2 linked regions of the Microterricola viridarii genome follow. The protein of the gene in region 1 interacts with the protein of each later gene in a pairwise test. Links are inferred from orthologs where the notes say so. Each region holds a gene or a part of one and is shown in the gene's direction. Other genes may lie near its edges.

Region 1 (6,155 bases):
CGTGCGGCAGGATGCCGCGGGCACGCCGCAGACGAGTGACCTCGTCGACCTGGCCCACTCGGCGATGCTCGAGGTGTACACGTGGACGCTGCGCCCGGAGAACCGCTTCCTGCTGCCGGCCCACCGCGCCGGCGTCGGCCAGGCCCGCCACGGGGACTGGTGGGGCGAGTTCGAGCTGATCATGGGCACCGGCATCGACGGCGTCTTCGCCGATCACCCGGACCTGGCCGTCGCCGTGCGCGACAGCCTCCGCCCGGCGGCGTGAGGCCAGCGGGCCGGGCAGCCCTCTGTCAGCGGCCCCGCCTACACTGGGAGCAGACATGAGCACTCTCTTTGACCCCGACGAACCGACCGACTCGCGACCGATGATCGTGCACGATGGGCCGGCCGGCTTCCCGTCGACCCTGGGCGCCAACAACGCGGCGCCGCCGGCGGGATTCGTTCCCGGCGGGGCCTCAGCGGGCGGGCTGCCCGGCGGCGGTGCCTGGGCCGGGGGAGACAGCCTGCTCGACGGCCTCAACCCCGAGCAGCGCGAAGCGGTCGAATACCGCGGCCCCGCCCTGCTCATCGTGGCCGGCGCCGGATCCGGCAAGACCCGCGTGCTCACCCACCGTATCGCCGGGCTGATCGGCAGCCGCGAGGCCTGGCCCAGCCAGATCCTCGCCATCACCTTCACCAACAAGGCCGCAGCCGAGATGCGCGAGCGCGTCGAGCAGCTCCTCGGCCAGGCCTCCAGCGGCATGTGGATCTCCACCTTCCACTCCGCCTGCGTGCGCATCCTGCGCGCAGAGGCCGAGCGGGCCGGGCTCAGCAGCAGCTTCACCATCTACGACTCCGCCGACTCGCGCAACGTCATCAAGCGCATCATCAAGGAACTCTCGGCCGACACCCTCGGCTTCACCGCGGCGGGCGTCTCGAACAAGATCTCCAAGCTCAAGAACGAGCTGGCGGATGTCGACAGCTACGCGCGCAACGCCAACCTCAACGACCCGCAAGAGGTCATGTTCGTCGAGATCTTCCGGCAGTACACCAAGCGCCTGCGCGCCGCGCAGGCGCTGGACTTCGACGACCTCCTGGCCGAGACGGTGTTCCTGTTCCGGGCGTTCCCGGCCACCGCCGCGCTCTACCAGCGCCGGTTCCGGCACATCCTCGTCGACGAGTACCAGGACACCAACCACGCCCAGTACTCCTTCATCAAGGAGCTCACCCGGCCGATCGAGCCGCACGTCGTCGCGGAGCTCGACACGGCCGGCCACCACGTGCGCTCGCTGCAAGACGCGACCGGGGCCATCCCGGGCGCATCGCTGACCGTCGTCGGCGACTCCGACCAGTCGATCTACGCCTTCCGCGGCGCCGACATCCGCAACATCGTCGAATTCGAGCGCGACTATCCGGGCGCCAAGGTGGTGCTGCTCGAGCAGAACTACCGCTCGACGCAGAACATCCTGAGCGCGGCCAATGCCGTCATCTCCAACAACTTCGACCGCAAGGACAAGAAGCTCTGGACGGCCATCGGCGACGGCGCCAAGATCATCGGATACACCGGGTACTCCGGCCACGACGAGGCCCAGTTCATCGCCGACGAGATCGAGAAGCTGCGCGGCGAGGGCGTCGCCTACCGCGACATCGCCGTGTTCTACCGCACCAACGCGCAGACCCGCGCGTTGGAGGAGATCTTCGTGCGCTCCGCCGTGCCCTACCGCGTCGTCGGCGGCACCAAGTTCTATGAGCGGGCCGAGATCAAGGACGCGATGGCGTACCTCATCGCCGTGGCGAACCCGGCCGACGAGCTCGCCCTGCGCCGGATCCTGAACACGCCCAAGCGCGGCATCGGGCCAGCCACCGAGACGCAGCTGGCCAGCTTCGCCGAGGCCAACGGCATCAGCTTCCGGCAGGCCATGCGTGATGCGGGCAGCCTCGGCATGGGGCCCAAGGTCACCGGTGCCATCGTCAAACTGGCCAGGCTGCTCGACGAGGCCGCCCTCATGCTCGACCCGGCACAGCGCTCATCCGATTCGGCGGCCGGCGTCTCCAGCGTGAGCGAGGTGCTCGGCTTCCTGCTGACCGAGAGCACCCTGCTCGAGACGCTGCGCAGCAGCCGCGACCCGCAAGACGAGACCCGCGCCGAGAACGTCGAGGAGCTGCTCGCGCAGACCAAGGACTTCGTCAAGGAGAACCCGGATGCCGGCCTGATCGACTTCCTCACCCAGGTATCGCTCGTGGCCGCGGCCGACGACCTCGACGACTCCAGCGGGACCGTCTCCCTGATGACCCTGCACACGGCCAAGGGCCTGGAGTACGACTCCGTGTTCCTCACCGGCATCGAGGAGGGCCTGCTGCCGCACCAGATGTCGGCCAGCGAGCCGGGTGGCCCGGCCGAGGAGCGGCGTTTGTTCTACGTCGGCATCACCAGGGCCAGGAAGCGGCTCTACCTCTCGCTCGCGATGACGCGTGCCCAGTTCGGCGAGACGAACGTGGCGATGCCGAGCCGCTACCTGCAGGAGATCCCCGGCGACCTCATCGAGTGGCGGCAGTCGCCCGGCATGGCGAACTCGCGCGGCGGCACGCAGCCGCGCGCGCTGAACGCGCGCCGCGACGGCTACGGCTCCCGCGGCTCCAGCGGTTCCGACCGCTTCGGCGGCGAGCTGCCGCCGGCCCCCAAGCCGAAGACGGAGTGGGCGAACAAGGTCACAGCGCAGGTGCGCGACAACGGCGATCTCACCCTGGAGGCCGGCGATCGCATCCGGCACGTCGACTTCGGCGAGGGCCGCGTCAACCAGGTCACCGGTGAGGGCACCAAGCGCGTCGCGCACGTGCAGTTCGACACGGCGGGCGCAAAGAAGCTCCTGATCAAGATCGCCCCGATCGAGAAACTGTAGCGAGCGGTCACGAATCATGGGATTCCTTGGAACTGGGCTGCCGCCTTTCTTGACGCTTCGCGTCAAGCCCATCGAGAAACTGTAGGGGAGCGTCGCATGACAGACGACGCTCCACAGTCGCTCCCGGCCCGGCTGCGGTCACTGAAGCCTCGTGACTTCGAGGTGGCGACCCGGGCGGCGATCGCGGTGGCCGTTCCGTTGTTCCTCCTGCTCGCCCTCGACCGGCTCGACCTCGCCGCCTACGCCTCCTTCGGGGCGATGACGGCGCTGTATGGGCGCAGCGAACCCTATCGAGTGCGGCTGCGCAGCGCGGGGATCGCCGCGATCGGGCTTGTGCTCAGCGTCGCGCTCGGCACCATCTTGGCCGCCAGCGGAGCCGCGAACGTCCTCGTCGCCGCTGCGCTCGTCGTCGTGATCGTGGGCGGCATCGTCGTCGCCGCCGTCTACGGGCTCTTCCCGCCGACCCCGCTGTTCTTCGTGTTCGGCCTGCTGGTGTGTGCCGCACTGCCGACCCCGCCAGAGCAGGTTCCGCTGCGCATCGGCCTCGCCGCTGCCTCGGCCGCGTTCGCACTCGCCATCACGATGTCCGGCTGGCTGCTGCGGCGGGCCGGACGCGAGGGAGACGACGGCTGGTTCCAGCAGCTGACCCGATCGCCACGGGTGCGGTGGGCCGCCGTTCGGGAGCCCGCTCTGTGGGTGGCGGTCGCCCAGAACGTGTTTGGGGCGCTGCTCGCCGGTGCCGTCGCGACGGCGCTCGGCATTGGACACCCTTACTGGGCTGTGGTGAGCGTGGTCGCCGTCATCCCGCCACCGCACGCACGACACTCGATCTCGCGCTCCGTGCACCGGATCGTCGGCACCGCAGTCGGCGTCGTGGTGACCGGCGTGCTGCTCTTCCCCGAGCCGCCGCCCTTCGCCATCGTCATCGCCGTGGTCATCGCGCAGTTCTGTGCCGAGATCCTCGTCGGGCGGCACTACGGTGCCGCGCTGGTCTTCGTGACCCCGCTGGCGCTCGGCGTCGCCCACCTGGCCAGTCCGCTGCCCGTCGGCACTCTGCTGATCGACCGGCTGCTGGAGACGGCGCTCGGCGCGGCCATTGGGCTGCTGCTGGTGCTCGCGGCTCGCTGGCTGACGGCGCGCAGGTCACAGCCCTGACGGCCGCGCTGGGAATTCTCCCCGAGTAGGGCTTCGTGCCCCTCCAGAGTGGCGTTCTGGACAAATGAGCGCGAATCAGGAGGTATCGTATTCACGTCGCATGAAAGTTACTTTCGCGCGAACGCAACAGCTTGGATACTATTTTCAATACGCAATTACGGGCTCACGCCCATCAATGAGGAGACTTGCTATGAAAAAGCGTTACCTGCCGCTCGCCATTTTGGCAACGGCTGCACTGAGCCTGACGGCTTGTTCTTCCGGAGCTACCGGTGGAAGTGGCACTGACGCCACGGGTGAAACCCTGAACGTCTGGATCATGCAGGGTACGAACACCGAATCCGACGAGTTCTTCGAGCGCGTCGGTGACGAGTTCACAAAGGAGACCGGCGCGAAGCTCAATGTCGAGATGGTTCAGTGGGCAGACGCTCACGACCGTTTCGTCACTGCAATCGCCGGCGGGACCACCCCCGACATCGCCGAGACCGGCACGACCTGGACCGCGGAGTTCGCTGAGTCCGGTGCACTCGCACCGCTCGACGACTACGTCACCGAGGCAGGCCTCGACGGCAAGCTCGTCGAGGGCTTGGTCGAGGCTGGAACGCTCGACGACACGCTCTACGGCATGCCGTGGTACGCCGGCGTTCGCTCGGTCATCTACCGCACCGACATCTTCGAGGCAGCCGGCATCGCCGTGCCGACCACCTGGGCAGAGTTCCAGGCGGCAATCGAGACGCTCAAGACGAGCAACCCCGACATCATCCCGTTCCCGGTTGCCGGCGACGCCGAGCAGCTCACCTACCCCTGGGTCTGGGGTGCCGGTGGCGAGGTAGCGACGAAGAAGGGCGACACCTGGACCTCGGGTCTGGACAGCGCGAAGTCGCAGGCCGGAATCAAGTTCTACACCGACCTCGCACTCCAGCACGGCTCGTCCACCTCCGGTGCAACCACCTGGAAGGAGACCGACGTCCTCGACAACTTCGCCCAGGGCAAGGTCGGCATGGCGGTCATGGGTTCGTGGACCCCCGCGACGATCCTCGACAAGAACCCGGAGCTGGAAGGCAAGATCGGCTCGTTCCCGATCCCCGGCCAGACCTCGGGCATCAGCCCGTCGATGCTCGGTGGTTCGCACCTCAGCATGTTCGAGTCCAGCAAGAACAAGGACCTCGCCTGGACCTTCATGAGCATGATGACCACCGGTGACTTTGCCACCGAGTGGGCCAGCCAGAGTGGTTACTTCCCGGGCGAGACCACGGCACTCGACGCCACCGTCGCAAACGCCGATGAGATCACCCAGGCGTTCGCAACCCAGATGGTTGACGGCGGCGCTTCGCTCCCCGTCACGCCGAAGTTCGGTGCTGTGCAAGCCAAGAAGACCACCAACACGATGATCCAGTCGATCCTCTCCGGTGAGAAGACGGTTGAGCAGGCCTCTGCCGACGCCGCTGCCGAGATGACCGACATCCTCAACAAGAAGTAAGCAGAGAGTCGATGACCACCACGATTCAGTCGCCGGCCGCTGTGGGAACCTCTGGTTCCCCGGCGGCCGGAGGCCCCGGCCCCCGGCGGCGCAAGGCGATCACGATCGCCGCCGCACGGCCGTGGCTCCTGCTCGCGCCGGCACTGATCGTGCTGGCCGTCCTCCTCCTCTGGCCCCTCGTTCGCGTCCTGCTCTTCTCCTTCCAGGACTACGGACTGCGCGAGATCGTCAGCGGGGACACCAACTTCATCGGCGTCGACAACTACGTCGCGGCGCTCACCGATCCGCAGCTGTGGTCGGTCGTTCTGCCCAACACCGTGCTCTTCGCCATCGCCGCCGTGCTGTGCACCGTGGCGCTCGGCACCCTCGTCGCCATCCTGATGACCAACCTCTCGAGGTTCTGGCGCACCGTCGTCGGCAGCGCGATCATGGTCGCCTGGGCAATGCCCGCCGTGACCGGCACCTACGTCTGGGTGTGGATCTTCGACGCGGACAACGGCATCGTCAACCAGCTCCTCATGGGCGCCGGACTGATGGACGAACCGTTCAACTGGTTCACCAACCGGTGGACCTTCTACCTGATCGTGCTCATCAACGTCGTGCACCACGGGTTCCCCTTCGTGGCCATCACGGTGATGGCCGGC
Region 2 (4,405 bases), 1.1 Mb from region 1 along the record:
CTGGCTCTGCCTGGCCGAGAACATGCCGTCTGGCACGGCGACGCGCCCGAACGACGTGCTGCGCATCCGCGGCGGCCAGACCGTCGAGGTGCTGAACACGGATGCCGAGGGGCGCCTCGTCATGGCCGACGGCCTCGCCGCGGCATCCGAGGAACAGCCGGACGCCATCGTCGACGTCGCCACGTTGACCGGCGCGCAGATCGTGGCCCTCGGCAGCCGCTACTCGGCCGTGATGGGCGATGACGCCCTGCTGGCCCGGGTGCTCCAGGCCGCCAGCGCCGCCGACGAGAAGATCTGGCCGATGCCGCTGCCGGAGGAGCTCCGCGCCACCATCGACTCGGATGTCGCCGACATCGCCAACGCGAAGATCGGCAACCCGGCCGGCGGCATGCTGCTCGCCGGCGTGTTCCTGCAGGAGTTCGTCGGGATGCAGGCCGACGGGGAGACGAGGATCCCCTGGGCGCACCTGGACATCGCCGGCTCCTCGCACAATGAGGGTGCGGCGTACGGCGCGACCGGCGCGGGCCCGACCGGGGTGACCCTGCGCACTCTGCTCAATCTGGCCGAGGACTATGCCCGCCCGTAGTAGGCTCGTATGGGCAAGAAATGCTTGCCAAACACGCCTGCTCGCTGGCCACAAACCCGCGGAGCAGAACAGGCCGATCGACCTGATGCAAAGGGAGTAACTGAGTGTCCGAGCAGAATTTTGACATTGTCGTTCTCGGTGGAGGAAGCGGTGGCTATGCGGCCGCGCTCCGGGCTGTACAGCTCGGCTTCACCGTGGCCCTGATTGAGAAGGACAAGCTCGGCGGCACCTGCCTGCACCGCGGCTGCGTCCCGACCAAGGCCTTGCTGCACACCGCGGAGGTGGCCGACGTCGCCCGCGACGCAGCCAAGTACGGCGTCAACGCCACCCTCAACAGCATCGACATGACCACCGTCAACGCGCACCGCGACGGCATCGTGACGAGCAAGTGGAAGGGCCTGCAGGGTCTGATCAAGGCCCGCGGCATCACCGTCATCGAGGGCGAGGGACGTCTCGTCTCCCCCACCAGCGTGCAGGTCGGCGCCGACACCATCGTCGGCAAGAACGTCATCCTGGCGACCGGCTCGTACTCGCGCTCACTGCCGGGGCTCGAGCTCGGCGGCCGCGTCATCACGAGCGAGCAGGCCCTCACGCTCGACTACATCCCGAAGAAGGTCGCCGTGCTCGGCGGCGGCGTCATCGGCGTCGAGTTCGCCAGCGTCTGGAAGTCCTTCGGCGCCGACGTCACCATCATCGAGGCCCTCCCGCACCTGGTGCCCAACGAGGAAGAGTCGATCTCCAAGCAGCTCGAGCGCGCCTTCCGCAAGCGCGGCATCGAGTACTCGCTCGGCGTGCGCTTCCAGAGCGTCAGCCAGAACGAGTCGGGCGTCGTCGTCACCCTCGAGGACGGCAAGACCATCGAGGCCGAGCTGCTGCTCGTCGCCGTCGGCCGTGGCCCGGCAACCGCGGGCCTCGGCTTCGAAGAGGTCGGCATCACCATGGACCGCGGCTTCGTCATCGCCAACGAGCGCCTCGCCACGAACGTGCCCGGCGTCTACGCCATCGGCGACATCGTCCCCGGCCTGCAGCTCGCGCACCGCAGCTTCCAGCAGGGCATCTTCGTCGCCGAGGAGATCGCGGGCCTGAACCCGATCATCGTCGAGGACATCAACATCCCGAAAATCACCTACTGCGACCCCGAGGTCGCATCGGTGGGCTACAGCGAGGCCAAGGCCGCCGAGAAGTTCGGCGCCGACCAGATCTCCAGCTACGACTACAACCTGGGCGGCAACGCCAAGAGCTCGATCCTCGGCACCGCCGGCTCCGTCAAGGTCGTCCGGGTGAACGACGGCCCCGTCGTCGGTGTGCACATGATCGGTGCCCGCGTCGGCGAGCTCATCGGTGAGGCACAGCTCGCTGTCAACTGGGAGGCATACCCCGAGGACATCGCGCCGCTGATCCACGCGCACCCCACCCAGAACGAGGCCATGGGCGAGGCATTCCTCTACCTGGCCGGCAAGCCGCTGCACGCGCTGTAAGCGCCGCGCGCCCCGACTGCAATAAGCTCAGAATGAATAACGCTTTGAAGGAGACAATCGCATGAGCGAATCCGTCAGCCTCCCGGCACTCGGTGAGAGTGTCACAGAGGGTACGGTCACCCGTTGGTTGAAGAACGTGGGCGACCGCGTCGAGGTCGACGAGCCGCTGCTCGAAGTCTCGACCGACAAGGTCGACACTGAGATCCCGTCGCCGATCGCCGGCGTGATCGAGGCAATCCTGGTGCAGGAAGACGAGACCGTCGAGGTCGGCACCGCGCTGGTCACCATCGGTGACGGCTCCGGCGCCGATGCGGCCCCCGCCGAGGCCCCCGCCCCGGCCGCCGCACCCGAGCCCGTCGCTGCTCCGGCCGAGGCCCCGGCCCCGGTTGCCGCCCCGGCCCCCGCTGCCGCTCCGGCCCCCGCGGCCCCTGCTGCTCCGGCAGCTCCCGCCGCACCGGCCTACGCTCCGGCCCCGCCCGCAGCACCGGTCTACGCCCCGGCCCCGCCGGCTGCCGCCCCGGCACCCGCTGCCGCCCCCGCGGCAGCACCCGCCGCCGCCGCCCCGGCAGCGCCGAGCGGATCGCACGCCTCCACCAGCGGCTACGTCACCCCGATCGTGCGCAAGCTCGCCAACGAGCAGGGCGTCGACCTCAACACCCTCACCGGAACCGGTGTCGGCGGTCGCATCCGCAAGCAGGACGTGCTCTCCGCACAGGCTCCCGCTGCCGGCGCCGTCGCCGCGGCCCCCGTCGTCGAGGTCTCGCCGCTGCGCGGCACCGTTCAGCCGATGTCGCGCCTGCGCAAGGTCGTCGCCGAGCGCGCCGTCATCTCGATGAACTCCACCGCACAGCTGACCACGCTGGTCGAGGTCGACGTCACCCGCGTCGCCATGCTGCGCGACAAGGTCAAGGCCGAGTTCCTCGCCAAGACCGGCAACAAGCTCTCCTTCATGCCGTTCTTCGCACTGGCCGCCGCCGAGGCGCTCAAGGCGTACCCGGTGATCAACGCCACCGTCGACGGCGACTCGATCGTCTACCCGGACCACGAGAACCTGAGCATCGCCGTGGACACCGAGCGCGGTCTGCTCACCCCCGTGGTGCGCGACGCGAGCTCGCTGAACATTGCAGAGCTGGCAGCCCAGATCGCCGATCTGGCCGGCCGCACCCGCGAGAACAAGCTCAAGCCCGACGAGCTCGCCGGCGGCACCTTCACGCTGACCAACACCGGTTCGCGTGGCGCGCTGTTCGACACCCCGCTGGTGTTCCTGCCCCAGGTCGCCATCCTCGGCACCGGTGTCGTCGTCAAGAAGCCCGTCGTCGTCAGCGACAACGGCATTGACTCGATCTCGATCCGCTCGATGGTCTACCTCGCCCTCTCCTACGACCACCGCATCGTCGATGGCGCAGACGCGGCCCGCTTCCTCACCACGGTGAAGGCGCGCCTCGAGGGTGCGGCGTTCGAATCGCAGCTCGGCTACTAGTAGTCGAACAGCTCTCGTAGCAGCCAACCGGCCTCGCCCCTGATCATCAGGAGCGAGGCCGGTTTCGCGTTGTCCCCCGACTCTCCCCGGCTGCGTGTCGTCAGTGCGAGCAGGGCCGCGCCGCCGTTCTGCTCGACCAGGCTGAGCGAGGCGGGGTCCACGGCGTCGGGCAGCAGCACGGCCCCGTCGAGCTGTGCGCGGCGGATGAGCGCGGCATCCGCCCCGGCCAGCGGCCCGCCGGGATCCAGCACCCCGTCCAGGCAGAGCAGCGACGACTCCCGGAAGCAGCCCTCCCGTCGGGCGAGCAGCCGGGCGGCGGCCGCCACCGGCTCGACCTCGACCCCTGCCTCCACCTCGACCTGTGCCGCCGCGCCGGGCGGAGGAGGATCCGTGGCCGGCGCGGCAGGCGCGGGTGCGACCGCCGCGCTCCCGTCTCCCCCGGGTGGCAGCAGCGTGATGGCCAGCACGAACAGCGCGCCGGCCAGGGCCGCCGCGACGACGACGGGCCGCCGGTGGGCGTGCAGGCGGTCCCGCAGGGCACCGGCCAGCCTGTCCTGCCCGCCCAACCACGCCAGACCGTCCGGCAGCGCCCAGCCCCGCCAGCGCGCGGGCGGCGGCCGGTTCGGCTCGTCAGCACCCTCCGCGGCCGGCTCCAGGGGCTGCCCGGCCAGGCGCAGCGGCATGCCCGCGGGGTCGCGCGGATCGGCGGCCGAGCGACCGAGACGCACGGAGAGGGGCCTGGCGAGGCCGAACAGCCGGCGCTCGAGCTCGGCCGCGCACGGCAGGAACGGGTGGGCGGCGACGCGCTCGTCCAGCCAGTCCAGCAGTTCCTGCACCTCGTGCGGGGCGGCGCTGCCCGCA

The links.
Region 2: the proteins of BLT62_RS05200 (region 1) and lpdA interact in binary tests that used the Escherichia coli proteins (3 or more experiments, as listed by UniProt). The link is inferred for Microterricola viridarii from one-to-one orthologs.

The regions. Positions count from the first base shown.
Region 1 is NZ_LT629742.1:1,137,283-1,143,437, forward strand. The notes cover bases 1-3,099. They hold BLT62_RS05200 (ATP-dependent helicase), read left to right. Parts: upstream 1-320; coding sequence 321-2,879; downstream 2,880-3,099. Other genes in these bases: BLT62_RS05195 (glycerophosphodiester phosphodiesterase family protein), read left to right, coding at 1-265; BLT62_RS05205 (FUSC family protein), read left to right, coding at 2,976-3,099. Also shown: more of BLT62_RS05205, read left to right, coding at 3,100-4,034; BLT62_RS05210 (sugar ABC transporter substrate-binding protein), read left to right, coding at 4,351-5,511; BLT62_RS05215 (carbohydrate ABC transporter permease), read left to right, coding at 5,523-6,155. UniProt on the Escherichia coli protein: A helicase with DNA-dependent ATPase activity. Unwinds DNA duplexes with 3'-5' polarity. Translocates on single-stranded DNA with 3'-5' polarity. Initiates unwinding more efficiently from a nicked substrate than double-stranded DNA.
Region 2 is NZ_LT629742.1:2,283,276-2,287,680, forward strand. Bases 1-2,877 are described here. They hold lpdA (dihydrolipoyl dehydrogenase), read left to right. Parts: upstream 1-690; coding sequence 691-2,064; downstream 2,065-2,877. Other genes in these bases: BLT62_RS10495 (leucyl aminopeptidase), read left to right, coding at 1-586; sucB (2-oxoglutarate dehydrogenase, E2 component, dihydrolipoamide succinyltransferase), read left to right, coding at 2,126-2,877. In the rest of the region: more of sucB, read left to right, coding at 2,878-3,544; BLT62_RS10510 (protein kinase family protein), read right to left, coding at 3,541-4,405. UniProt on the Escherichia coli protein: Lipoamide dehydrogenase is a component of the glycine cleavage system as well as of the alpha-ketoacid dehydrogenase complexes.